3 regions of the Burkholderia sp. NRF60-BP8 genome follow, and region 3 is predicted to be linked to each of the others. Evidence: predicted binding sites of a transcription regulator. Region 3 holds the regulator's gene; each other region holds the start of a gene.
What was found. Region 3 encodes HrcA, which represses chaperone genes, less so after heat shock. Its sites were predicted from a motif close to TTAGCACTCNNNNNNNNNGAGTGCTAA; they were not measured.
Positions count from the first base shown of each region.

Region 1: the regulator HrcA is predicted to act here: its motif matches at 2,949-2,975, upstream of groES (co-chaperone GroES).
Region 2: the regulator HrcA is predicted to act here: its motif matches at 2,298-2,324, upstream of WS54_RS02270 (co-chaperone GroES).

Region 1 is NZ_CP013373.1:851,399-855,908, reverse strand. It holds gene WS54_RS17125 (hydroxymethylpyrimidine/phosphomethylpyrimidine kinase) at 1-710, shown strand, start outside; gene groL (chaperonin GroEL) at 896-2,536, opposite strand; gene groES (co-chaperone GroES) at 2,582-2,875, opposite strand; gene WS54_RS17110 (SRPBCC family protein) at 3,278-3,790, opposite strand; gene WS54_RS17105 (LolA family protein) at 3,834-4,466, opposite strand; gene WS54_RS17100 (hypothetical protein) at 4,463-4,510, opposite strand, start outside.
Region 2 is NZ_CP013372.1:491,567-496,076, forward strand. It holds gene groL (chaperonin GroEL) at 322-1,962, opposite strand; gene WS54_RS02270 (co-chaperone GroES) at 1,975-2,265, opposite strand; gene WS54_RS02275 (LysR substrate-binding domain-containing protein) at 2,464-3,414, opposite strand; gene WS54_RS02280 (M20 aminoacylase family protein) at 3,578-4,510, shown strand, end outside.
Region 3 is NZ_CP013373.1:720,428-724,937, reverse strand. It holds gene hemH (ferrochelatase) at 1-745, opposite strand, end outside; gene hrcA (heat-inducible transcriptional repressor HrcA) at 891-1,913, opposite strand; gene WS54_RS16500 (NAD kinase) at 2,045-2,947, shown strand; gene recN (DNA repair protein RecN) at 2,967-4,510, shown strand, end outside.

The sequences.
Region 1 (4,510 bases), 130 kb from region 3:
ATGAAGTGACCGGCCTCGACCCCGACGTCGTCGCCGCGCAGGCGCGCATGCTGCTCGAAGACATGCCGGTGGCCGCGTTCAAGATCGGCGCGGCGACGCGCGCGGAAGTCGTGAGCGCGATCGCCGAAGTCGTCGCCGACTACGACGGCGTGCCGCTCGTGCTCGCGCCGGACTTCACGCTCGACGACGAACACGTGCTCGCCGCCGACGACCTGCGCGAATCGATCGCCGACCTGCTGGCGCCGCAAACCACCTTGCTCGTCGCCGATCACGCGACGCTGATCGCGCTCGCGCAGCCGGACGGCGATGCCGAAGCGCCGAATCTCGATGCGGCCGTGTCGCACCTGCTGTCGCAAGGTTGCGAATACATCCTGTCGTCGGAAACGGGCTCGCACCGGCTCGTCAATACGCTGTACGGCGAAGAAGGCCAGCTTCGTGAAGACATGTGGGACCGCTCGCCGCACCGGCTGATGGGCATCACCGATACGCTCGGCGCGGCCATCGCGGCGCTGCTCGCAAACGGCCAGGAGCCGCCGGAGGCCGTGCGCGAGGCGCAGGAATACCTGTACCAGGCCGTGCGCGACGCGTTCCGGCCCGGTATGGGCGCATACCTGCCCGACCGGTTCTTCTGGGCGCGCAGCAACGACGATTCGGACGCGCCGCCGGCCGTGAAGGCCGATCCGGCGCCGAGGACGTCGCACCGGCATTGAGTCGCGACGCGGCGAGCAGGTCCACCGCCACACGTCGCGCCGCTTGGAGGCGTGACGTATCCGGTTGCCTCGCGCACGCATCGAAAACCGCGCGCACATAAAAAAAGACCCGCATCGCTGCGGGTCTTTTCTTTTGGCTGGAACGCGCATCGCTGCGCGCTCCGGACACCGTCGACCGAAGTCGATTACATGTCCATGCCCATGCCGCCCATGCCGCCCGGCATGCCGCCCGGCATCGGTGCGTCTTCCTTCGGCAGTTCTGCGACGGCTGCGTCCGTCGTCAGCAGCAGGCCTGCAACCGAAGCTGCGTTCTGCAGTGCGGTGCGCGTGACCTTGGTCGGGTCGACGACGCCGGCTTCGACCATGTCGACGTACTCGCCCGTCGCTGCGTTGTAGCCGTAGTTGCCCTTGCCTGCAGCAACCGCCGCCACCACGACGCTGGCTTCTTCGCCGCCGTTCGTGACGATCTGGCGCAGCGGCTCTTCCATCGCGCGCAGCACGATCTTGATGCCGGCGTTCTGGTCGGCGTTCACGCCGGTCAGGCCTGCGATCGCGGTGCGTGCACGGATCAGCGCGACGCCGCCGCCCGGGACGATGCCTTCTTCAACGGCAGCGCGGGTTGCGTGCAGCGCGTCTTCGACGCGTGCCTTCTTTTCCTTCATTTCGACTTCGGTCGCAGCGCCGACCTTGATCACCGCAACACCGCCGGCCAGCTTCGCCACGCGCTCTTGCAGCTTCTCGCGGTCGTAGTCCGACGTCGCTTCTTCGATTTGCGTGCGGATCTGCTTGACGCGCGCTTCGATGTTCACGGCTTCGCCTGCGCCGTCGATGATCGTCGTGTTTTCCTTGCCCACTTCGATGCGCTTCGCCTGGCCCAGTTCTGCCAGCGTTGCCTTCTCGAGCGTGAGGCCGGTTTCTTCCGCGACGACCTGACCGCCGGTCAGGATCGCGATGTCTTCCAGCATTGCCTTGCGACGGTCGCCGAAGCCCGGCGCCTTGACCGCAACGGTCTTCAGGATGCCGCGGATGTTGTTGACGACCAGCGTTGCGAGCGCTTCGCCTTCGACGTCTTCGGCGATGATCAGCAGCGGACGGCCTGCCTTCGCGACTTGCTCGAGCACCGGCAGCAGATCGCGGATGTTCGACACCTTCTTGTCGTGCAGCAGCACGAACGGGTTCTCGAGGACGGCGACTTGCTTGTCCGGGTTGTTGATGAAGTACGGCGACAGGTAGCCGCGGTCGAATTGCATGCCTTCGACGACGTCGAGTTCGTCGGCCAGCGACTTGCCGTCTTCGACGGTGATGACGCCTTCCTTGCCGACCTTGTCCATCGCTTCAGCGATGCGATCGCCGATCGACGAATCGCTGTTCGCCGAGATCGAGCCGACCTGTGCGATTTCCTTGTTGGTCGTGCACGGCTTGCTGATCTTCTTCAGCTCTTCGACGGCCGCTGCGACGGCCTTGTCGATGCCGCGCTTCAGGTCCATCGGGTTCATGCCCGACGCGACGTACTTCATGCCTTCGCGAACGATCGATTGCGCGAGCACGGTTGCCGTCGTCGTACCGTCGCCTGCGTTGTCGCTGGTCTTGGAAGCGACTTCCTTGACCATTTGCGCGCCCATGTTCTGGAGCTTGTCCTTCAGCTCGATTTCCTTCGCGACCGACACACCGTCCTTGGTGACCGTCGGGCCGCCGAAGCTGCGCTCGAGCACGACGTTGCGGCCCTTCGGACCCAGCGTGACCTTGACTGCGTTGGCGAGAATGTTCACGCCTTCGACCATCTTCGAACGGGCGGAATCGCCGAATACGACGTCTTTAGCTGCCATCTTTAACTCCTTGAATTCTTGGGAATATGTACCGTCGGAGGACGCTTACTTGGCGTTGACAACGGCCATGATGTCTTCTTCGCGCATGACCAGCAGTTCCTGGCCGTCGACCTTCACGGTCTGGCCTGCGTACTTGCCGAACAGGACACGATCGCCGACCTTCACGTCGAGTGCGATCGGCGCGCCCTTGTCGTCGCGCTTGCCCGGGCCGATGGCCAGGACTTCGCCCTGATCCGGCTTTTCAGCAGCGGCGTCGGGGATCACGATGCCCGAGGCGGTCTTGGTTTCCTGATCCAGGCGCTTGACGATCACGCGATCGTGCAAAGGACGAAGGTTCATATTCACTCCTCTCTTGACTGAGATTGAAGAACGCTTAGGGAAACTGCCCGGCTCGTCGCCCGGCAGAGAATTGTTAGCACTCTCGTGCAGCGAGTGCTAATTATATGGACGGGTTTTGACAAATTCAAGAAGGGGAACCGGGGGAATTTTCGACGCGGCGGGACGGTGGAAAAACACGGAAACACAACAAAAAACCTTTTAAAAACAATAATCTGAAGACCTCAATCGTCGCGACGGACGGCCCCGTGCAACCCGCCAACCTCATCCAGCCCCGATTGGACACCGGGTAAGCCCGGAGTTCCTGAGACCGGCGACATCGCAGCGAAAAAACCGTGCGGGCGCCGATTTCATCCGCCGCGACGCGTTCGTTCGCGTGCGTCGCCGCGTCAATCCTTGCGCGCCTCACGCATCGGCACAGTCCGCGCCCGACAGCGGCCGGAAGGTCCGGCCGTCCGTCTCGACGGCCGCGCCCAGCCGCCGCGCGAGCCCCTTCGCGCCTTCGCGCATCACGACGTCGTGATTCCATCGGAACAGCGGCCGTGCGAGCGGCTCCAGCCAGTTCATCCAGCCGTGCGTGCAAATGTGCCAGTCGTAGCGCACGACGGTGCGCGCGCCGTCGGCGGCGAACGACCAGCGTCCGTCGCCCTCGATCGCGCCGCTCGCACGGCCTTCGAGCACATGCGGCCGCTCGACGCGCCGCACGCGCATGTCGAAGGTCAGCCGGTACGGCAGCGCGCCCTTCCACGTATACCGGTGCAGCGCGCCGACGCCGCGCGCGTCGCCATGCTCGAGCTCGACGGTGCGCACGGCGCCCTTCCACCAGTCGGGCCAGCGATCGACCTGGTAGATCGCATCCCAGACCGCCGCGAGCGGCGCATCCACCCGCCAGATCGTCGAAAACCGGTACTCCGCCATGCAGCCTCCGGCATGCGCGTCAGGAACGCGGATCGGCGCGCCGTCAGGGCGCGAAGAAACGCTCGGGAAACGCGACGTCGATCTCCACGTCGTCGAGCGTCACGGTTTCGAGCGGCACGTCGTCGCCGTCCGCGTAGCTGACGACCTTCAGCGGAAAACCGTCCGCGGCGTCGAGCCACAGCCGGTAGCGATGCACGCCGTCGACCGCGTGCGCAGGCGCGCCCGTGACCAGCACGCGCAGCGCGGTCCGGCCGCCGACGGCCTCCTCGCCTTCGGTCACCGTCGCGCCGCCCTGCTGCAGCGCATGGACGTTGCGCAGCAGTTCGCCGACGTCCGAGCGGTCGACCCGGTGGCCGGTGCGGTCGCGCACGAGCGGATTGGACGGCGACAACGTCAGCGCGGGCGGCGCGTGCGTGCCGAACGGGCGCAACCGCACCTTGCCGTCGCCGGGATCGTACGCGAGCACCGCGCCGCGATGCGGCGACACGAAATCCATCCGGACGAAGCCCGGTTTCAGGTACGCGTAGCGGATTTCGGTGTGCTCGCCGTCGCGCGCCGACGAGCGAATCGTCGCGCGGTACGAGCGGACGTGGTCGAAATGCGCCTGCGCGACGGTCACGGGATCGGCTGTCATGCTCGCTCCTATCAGGCTCGCGGCCAGCAACGCGGCGATCACGGCGCCGCCTCGACATCGAGCACGCCTTCCATCCCGCGCTCGCG
Region 2 (4,510 bases), on a different replicon from region 3:
AAGAGGCCGTGGCGGCGTGCACGACGTGGAAAGATTGTGTGGCGGACGCGGTCGGAATGTTTCGGATAACGACAGGATGAATGCCGGTGCGCCCGAGCAGCGCGACCTCCTGCGCGAAGGCGCGGCGCGCACGGGCGTCGCTTGCGGCACATCCGTCGACGGTGGCGACGGTCTGCCCGTGCAGCACCTGCATGAAAGGCAGCGAGCCGGTCGGGCCGGCCACGCGTCAGCGAACAACGCGCAACGACCTCTGTCGCCACGCGTCGCAGGATCCAGCCAGGACGCGCACGCCGGCGAACCGGCGCGCACGCTGCCGCGTCGTCAGAAATCGAATCCCGGCCCGCCCGCGCCCGGGCCACCCGGTGCGGCAGCCGGCGCCGCATCCTTCGGCGCTTCGAACACGGTCGCATCGGTCGTCAGCAGCAGTCCGGCCACCGACGCCGCGTTCTGCAGCGCGGTGCGCGTGACCTTGGTCGGATCGAGCACGCCCGATTCGACGAGGTCGCCGTACTCGCCCGTCTGCGCGTTGTACCCGAAGTTGCCCGTGCCTTCGGCGACCTTCGCGACGACGACGCTCGCTTCCTCGCCCGCATTCGCGACGATCTGGCGCAGCGGTTCTTCCAGCGCGCGCAGCACGATCTTGATGCCCGCGTCCTGATCGGCGTTCACGCCCTTCAGCTCGCGGATCGCCTGCCGCACGCGGATCAGTGCGACGCCGCCGCCCGGCACGATGCCTTCTTCCACGGCCGCGCGCGTCGCGTGCAGCGCGTCGTCGACGCGATCCTTCTTCTCCTTCACCTCGATTTCGGTCGCGCCGCCGACCTTGATCACCGCCACGCCGCCCGCGAGCTTCGCGACGCGTTCCTGCAGCTTCTCGCGGTCGTAGTCGGACGTCGCCTCGTCGATCTGCACGCGGATCTGCTTCACGCGCGCTTCGATGTTCTTCGCATCGCCCGCGCCGTCGATCACGGTGGTGTTTTCCTTGCCGACCTCGATGCGCTTCGCCTGGCCCAGGTCGGCGAGCGTGGCCTTCTCGAGCGTCAAGCCGGTTTCCTCGGCGATCACCTGGCCGCTGGTGAGAATCGCGATGTCCTCCAGCAGCGCCTTGCGCCGATCGCCGAAGCCCGGCGCCTTGACCGCGACCGTCTTCAGGATGCCGCGGATGTTGTTCACGACGAGCGTCGCGAGCGCTTCGCCTTCGACGTCTTCCGCGATGATCAGCAGCGGTCGGCCCGACTTGGCGACCTGCTCGAGCACCGGCAGCAGGTCGCGGATGTTCGAGATCTTCTTGTCGTGCAGGAGGATGTACGGGCTTTCGATCTCGGCGATCTGCTTGTCCGGATTGTTGATGAAATACGGCGACAGGTAACCGCGGTCGAATTGCAGCCCCTCGACGACGTCGAGCTCGTCGGCGAGCGACTTGCCGTCCTCGACGGTGATCACGCCTTCCTTGCCGACGCGGTCGATCGCTTCGGCAATGCGCTGGCCGATCGACTCCTCGCCGTTCGCGGAAATCGTCGCCACCTGCGCGATTTCCTTGCTGGTGGTGGTCGGCTTGCTGATCTTCTTCAATTCGTCGACGGCCGATGCGACGGCCTTGTCGATGCCGCGCTTCAGGTCGAGCGGATTGAGCCCGGCCGCGACGTATTTCTGGCCTTCGCGGACGATCGCCTGCGCGAGCACGGTGGCCGTCGTCGTGCCGTCGCCGGCCGCGTCGCTGGTGCGCGACGCGACTTCCTTCACGAGTTGCGCGCCGATGTTCTGCAGCTTGTCCGCGAGTTCGATTTCCTTCGCGACCGACACGCCGTCCTTCGTGACGACGGGCGCACCGAAGCTGCGTTCGAGCACGACGTTGCGGCCTTTCGGCCCGAGCGTGACCTTCACCGCGTTCGCGAGAATGTTGACGCCTTCGGTCAGCTTCGCACGTGCGACGTCGCTGAAAATGATTTCCTTCGCTGCCATGATTGTGCTCCGTTATTGATTGACGACCGCGACGATGTCTTCCTCGCGCAGCACGAGAAACTCGTTGCCGTCCACCTTGACGGCTTGCCCCGCGTACTTGCCGAACAGCACGCGCTCGCCGACCTGCAGGTCGGGCACGATGCGCTGGCCGTCCGCGTCCTTGCGGCCGGGGCCGACGGCGATCACTTCGCCCTGGTCTGGCTTTTCGGCCGCGCTATCGGGAATCACGATGCCCGATGCGGTGGTGGTTTCCTGATCGAGTCGCTTCACGATCACGCGATCGTGCAAGGGGCGTAGGCTCATATTTTCGTCCTGTGCTGTTCTGTCGAAATGGGCTGGCACTCTTTAACAGAGAGTGCTGACGAGTATAGAAATGCGCGCCGGCGCGATCCAATAACGGATTCGGAAAAGCATTTGCGCGAATGCGCTTTGGGAACGGGTCCGGCTCTGCGGCATGGAGACCGTCGCCGGACGCAACGCGCAACGCGCGACGCGGGCGCGTCAGATCAGCAGCGACACGGTCTTGAACAGCGCGAGATCGTCCTTGCGCGCGGAGCGCGCGTGCCGCCGGACGACCTGCAGCAGGCAGTCGATGAAGCAGCGCGCGGCCTCGCTCAGCGTGCTGCTGCGGCGCGTGACGATGCCGAGCTCGCGCGGCTCGAAGGTCTCCTTCAGCGACAGCGCGCGCATCCGCTCGCCGAACGGCGGCACGGCGGCGAGAATCGTCGGGCACCACGTGCACATGTCGGCCTGCTCGAGCATCGTCTGCAGCATCGCGACCGATTGCGCGCGCACGATGCGCCGCTCGTCGATCTGCGCGCCGTGGCGCGTGAACAGGTAGTCGACGAGCGCCGCCTGGCCGTCCGCCGCGAAATTCAGCACCCAATCGTTGTCGAGCAGATCGTGGATCGATCGCGCGCGTTCGCGCGGGTGGCCGGCGCGCACCATCACCGAGGTCTCGTAACGCAGCATCGGCTCGAACGCGAATTCCTGCGCGCTGCCCGGCTGCACGTGCCCGAGCGCGAAATCCATGGTGCCGTCGCGCAGCAGCGGCTGCGCGACGGCGATCAACGCTTCGTAGAGTTCGAGACGCACGTCGGGCATCCGTTCTCGAAAACGCAGCACCGTTTCCGCGAGGAACGTCATGGTGAGCCATGGCGTGACGCCGACGCTCAGCCGCCCCTCGACGCGCCCGCGCAGCCGTTCGAGATCGCTCTGCGCGTGCTCCAGTTGTTTCAGCACGAGCTTCGCATGGGTGAGCAAGGTTTTCCCGTATTCGGTAAAGCCGATGCCCTCCGGCGCGCGCACGAGCAGCGGCAGGCGCTCGCTTGCCTCCAGCTCGCGCAACGCGCGCGTGACGGCCGCCTGCGACAGCCCGAGCATGCGCGCCGCGCCCCGGATGCTGCCGGCCTCTGCGCTCGCGACGAGCGCCTGCAACTGATGCAGTTTCATGGTGCGATACCCGACAACGAAAGGTTGTCATCATAACGAAACCGCGGCTGGTCGGCCGGATTTTCGCTGCATACGATCCCGTCACGATCCGCCCTCCGGCGGTCGACAACCGGAACGTAGCGAAGGAGTATCGGGGTTGGGCCAAACACGAATTTTTCCCGAAATGGCAGCGATCGAAGCCGAGATGATCGCGCTGCGCCGCCGGCTGCACGCGCATCCCGAGCTCGGCTTCGAGGAGCGCGCGACCGGCGATCTCGTCGCCGAGCACCTGACAACATGGGGTTATCGGGTGGAGCGCGGCCTCGGCGGCACCGGCGTGGTCGGCACGCTGGCGCGCGGCGCCGGCAAGCGGCTCGGGTTGCGCGCGGACATGGACGCGTTGCCGATCCGCGAGACGACCGGGCTGCCGCATGCGAGCCGGCACGACGGCGTGATGCACGCGTGCGGCCACGACGGCCATACGGCGATGCTGCTCGCCGCCGCGTGCTGCATCGCGGCGCGCGCGCGTTTCACGGGCACGCTGAACCTGATCTTTCAGCCGGCGGAGGAAGGGCTCGGCGGCGCGAAGCGCATGCTCGACGACGGGCTGTTCACGCGGTTCCCGTGCGACGCGGTGTTCGCGATGCACAACGTGCCGGGGTTGCCGGCCGGCGTGCTCGGCTTCTGCGACGGCCCGGCGATGGCGTCGGCCGACGAGGTGCGCGTGCGCGTGATGGGCCGGGGCGGGCACGGCGCCGCGCCGCACACGACGGTCGATCCGGTGGTGGTCTGCGCATCGATCGTGATGGCGCTGCAGACGATCGTGTCGCGCAACGTGAATCCGCAGGAGCTGGCGATCGTCACGGCGGGCGCGATCCATGCGGGCGCCGCGTCGAACGTGATTCCGCCGCACGCGGAGCTCGAACTGAGCGTGCGCGCGCTGTCGCCGGACGTGCGCGCGCTGCTCGAGCGGCGCATCCGCGAGATCGTGCACGGGCAGGCCGCGAGTTATGGCGCGACGGCCGAGATCGACTACCGGCACACCTATCCGGTGCTCGTCAATCACGCGGCGGAAACGGCATTCGCTCGCGACGTCGCGCGCGAATGGGGCGGCGAC
Region 3 (4,510 bases):
ATTCGGTACTCGACAGCCCGAGCGCGGCCATCAGCAACGCGCCGGTCTGCTGACACTGGTCGTGATACGGGTCGCCGAGGTCGAGCGTGCGCTTCGGCACGCCGTGGAAACTCAGCACCAGCTTGTCGCCGGCCGCGAAATCGGGCCGGCCATGCTGCGCCCAGTACTGGCGCACCTGTTCGGCCAGTGCATGGATATAGGCCGGATGGTCGGCGTAGTGCCGCACCGTGCGCACTTCCGGCTGGTTGCGCATGCGCGCGAGCGCGTCGAACGCGGCATCGAACGCGGTGGCCGTGGTCGACGCCGAGTATTGCGGATACATCGGCATCAACAGCACGCGCTCGACGCCCGCGCGCTTGAACTGCGCGAGCGCATGCGCAATGTTCGGGCTGCCGTAGCGCATCGCGTAGTCGACCGTCACGTGATAGCCGTTCGACACGAGCAGGTGCCGCACGCTGTCGGTCTGACGCTCGGTGTACACGCGCAGCGGCGAGCCCTCGGGCATCCAGACGGCCGCGTATTTCTTCGCGGAGGCACGGCCGCGCAGCGGCAGGATCAGCGTGCGCAGCAGCACCTGCCAGACGGCCTGCGGGATTTCGACGACCCGTGGATCCGACAGGAATTCGGCCAGGTAGCGCCGCACCGCGCGCGGCGTGGGCGCGTCGGGCGTGCCGAGATTGATCAGCAGCACACCGATGCGATGGGCGGCCGCGATGTTCGAAGGCGGCTCGAGATCGAAACGCATGGGCAAGGACGTGCTCGAGGCACGGGACCGGACGGCCCTCAATTATAGCGGGCCGCCCCGTGCCGTTCGGCCGACTGTCGCCACAAGCGGCGGCACGGCACGATAGCGGGGCGGGATCGGGCCGGCGATCGCCGGTTATTGCTGGCTATTGCTGGCTCAGCGTGAGCGACAGCAGGCGCGCGGTGATGTCGACGATCGGTATCACGCGGTTGTACGCCATCCGGGTCGGGCCGATCACGCCGAGCGTGCCGACGATCTGCCCGTTCACCTCGTACGGCGCGGTGACGACGCTCATTTCCTCGATCGGCACGAGCGTCGATTCGCCGCCGATGAAGATCTGCACGCCCTGGGCGTGGCTCGACACGTCGAGCAGTTGCAGGAGGCCCGTCTTTTGGTCGAATACGTCGAACAGCTTGCGCAGCCGCGCCATGTCGGACGACAGATCCGCCACTTCGAGCAGGTTGCGCTCGCCGGAAATCAGCACGGTGTCCTCGGTGTCGGGCACCTCGGTGCTGGCCGTCACGGCCGCGTGCATCAGCGTCGTCATGTCGCCGCGCAGCTGGTCGATCTCGTCGCGCAGGCGGCGGCGCACCTCGTCGAACGACAGCCCGGCGAAATGCGCATTGATGTAGTTGGACGCCTCGGTCAGCTGCGACGGCGAATAGTCGCGCGGCGTCGCGAGCATGCGGTTCTGCACGTCGCCCTCGGGCGTGACGATGATCAGCAGGATGCGCTTGTCGGACAGGCGCATGAACTCGATCTGCTTGAACACGTGGCTGCGGCGCGGCGTCAGCACGACACCCGCGAACTGCGACAGGTTCGACAGCACGCTCGCGGCGGCGGCGACCACCCGCTGCTGCGGCTCGCCGGCCTGCAGCGTGTTCTGCACCTGGCGCGCGACGGCCTCGGCGTCGATCGGCGCCTCGACCGTCAGCATCGTATCGACGAACAGCCGGTAGCCGCGCGGCGTCGGCACCCGGCCGGCCGACGTGTGCGGACTCGACACGAGGCCGAGCTCCTCCAGGTCGGACATCACGTTGCGGATCGTCGCCGGGCTCAGCTCGAGCCCGGAGTAACGGGACAACGTGCGCGATCCGACCGGCTGACCGTCGGCGATATACCGTTCGATCAGGGTTTTCAGGAGGGTTCGTGCGCGAGGATCTAGCATGGTGGAAAATTTTAGCGCAACCGCGCGAGCGCGGCGAGTGGCGTCGACCACCATTGCGCGGGCCGGCCCGATCCGGCCCCGTCGGCGCACAGCCGGTTCTTTTCGTCAACGAGCTATGGTGTAATGCCGGCATGAAAACCGGTAATCAGTTCAACACTGTCGCGCTCGTCGGCCGGAGCAACACGCCCGGCATCGCCGAGCCGCTCGCCACGCTGGCCGACAGCATCGCCACGCTCGGCTGCGAGGTCGTGTTCGAAGGCGAGACAGCACGCGAAATCGGCATCGCCGGGTACCCGGCGCTCACGCCGGCCGAAATCGGGGCGCGAGCGGACGTGGCGATCGTGCTCGGCGGCGACGGCACGATGCTCGGCATCGGCCGCCAGCTTGCGCCCTACCGGACCCCGCTGATCGGGATCAACCACGGGCGGCTCGGTTTCATCACCGACATCGCGGCATCCGACATGCAGGCGCTCGTGCCCGTGATGCTGGCCGGCAAGTTCGAGCGCGAGGAGCGCTCGCTGCTCGAGGCGCGGATCGTGCGCGACGGCGAACCGATCTACCACGCGCTCGCGTTCAACGACGTCGTCGTGAACCGCAGCGGCTTCTCCGGGATGGTCGAGCTGCGCGCGTCGGTCGACGGCCGCTACATGTACAACCAGCGCTCGGACGGCCTGATCGTCGCGACGCCCACCGGCTCGACCGCGTATGCGCTGTCGTCGGCCGGCCCGATCCTCCATCCGCAACTGGCGGGCATCGTGCTCGTGCCGATCGCGCCGCACGCGCTGTCGAACCGGCCGATCGTGCTGCCCGACGATTCGAAGATCGCGATCCAGATCGTCGGCGGCCGCGACGTCAACGTGAACTTCGACATGCAGTCGTTCACGTCGCTCGAACTGAACGATACGATCGAGGTGCGCCGCTCGAAGCACACGGTGCCGTTCCTGCATCCGATCGGCTACAGCTACTACACGACGCTGCGCAAGAAGCTGCACTGGAACGAACACGCATCGAACGAAGACGACAAGGCGTCCTGACGCCGCTCCGCCCGACACCATGCTCCGCCACCTCTCGATCCGCGACTTCGTCATCGTCGCCGCGCTCGATCTCGAATTCGACAGCGGCTTTTCCGTCTTTTCCGGCGAAACCGGCGCCGGCAAATCGATCCTGATCGACGCCCTCGCCCTCGCGCTCGGCGAACGCGCCGACGCGAGCGTCGTGCGCACCGGCTGCGGCCGCGCCGACATCACGGCCGAATTCACGCCGCACGACCGCGTCGCGCGTTGGCTCGACGAGCACGCGTTCGACGCCGAGGACACCGTGATGCTGCGCCGCGTGATCGACGCGAACGGCCGCTCGCGCGCCTTCATCAACGGCACCAGCGCGACGCTCGCGCAACTGCGCGAGCTCGGCGAGATGCTCGTCGACATCCACGGCCAGCACGCGCATCAGTTGCTGATGCGGCCCGACGCGCAGCGCGAGCTGTTCGACACGCACGCGGGGCTCGTCGCCGATGCCGCGAACGTCGCGCGCGCGTGGCGCGTGTGGCGCGACGCGACGCAGGCGATCGACGCCGCGAAGGCGCACGAGCGCGAGCTGCAGCTCGAACGCGAAAAGCTCGCATGGCAGCTCGCCGAACTCGACAAGCTCGCGCCGCAAGCCGGCGAGTGGGACGAAGTCAGCAACGAACACAAGCGCCTGTCGCATTCGGCGAACCTGATCGAAGGCGTACGCGGCGCGCTCAACGCGCTGTCCGAGTCCGACGACGCGATGCTCGCGCAGCTCGGCGCGATCGTGTCGAAGCTGCGCGGCCTGGCCGACTACGACACCGCGCTCGGCGATGCGCTCGCGTCGCTGGAGCCGGCCGAGATCCAGTTGCAGGAAGCCGTCTATTCGCTGTCGCACTATGCACAGCGCGTCGATCTCGACCCCGAGCGGCTCGCGCAGGTCGAAACGCGTCTCGACGCGCTGCACTCGACCGCCCGCAAGTTCCGGCTGCCGCCCGACACGCTGCACGAAGAGCATGCGGCGCGCCGCGCGCAACTCGCCGCGCTCGACGCGGCCGCCGATCTCGGCGCGCTCGAGGCGGCGCAGGCCAAGGCGCGGGAAGCCTATCTCGCCGACGCCAAACGCCTGTCGAAGGCGCGCGCGCAGGCGGCCAAGGCGCTCGGCGCGGCCGTCACGGCCGGCATGCAGGAATTGTCGATGGCGGGCGGAAGCTTCGAAGTCGCGCTCGTGCCGCTCGCAGACGGCGGCCCGCACGGGCTCGAGCAGGTCGAATTCCGCGTGGCCGGTCACCCGGGCGTGCCGCTGCGGCCGCTCGCGAAGGTCGCGTCGGGCGGCGAACTCGCGCGGATCAGTCTCGCGCTCGCGGTGATCGCCAGCGCGGCGAGCCCGACGCCGACGCTGATCTTCGACGAAGTCGATACGGGAATCGGCGGCGGCGTCGCCGAAGTGGTCGGCCGCCTGCTGCACCAGCTCGGGCGCGACCGCCAGGTGTTGTGCGTGACGCACCTGCCGCAGGTCGCCGCGCGCGGCGACCATCATTTCCAGGTGGCGAAGGGCGCCGACGAACGCGGCGGCACGGTATCGACCGTGGT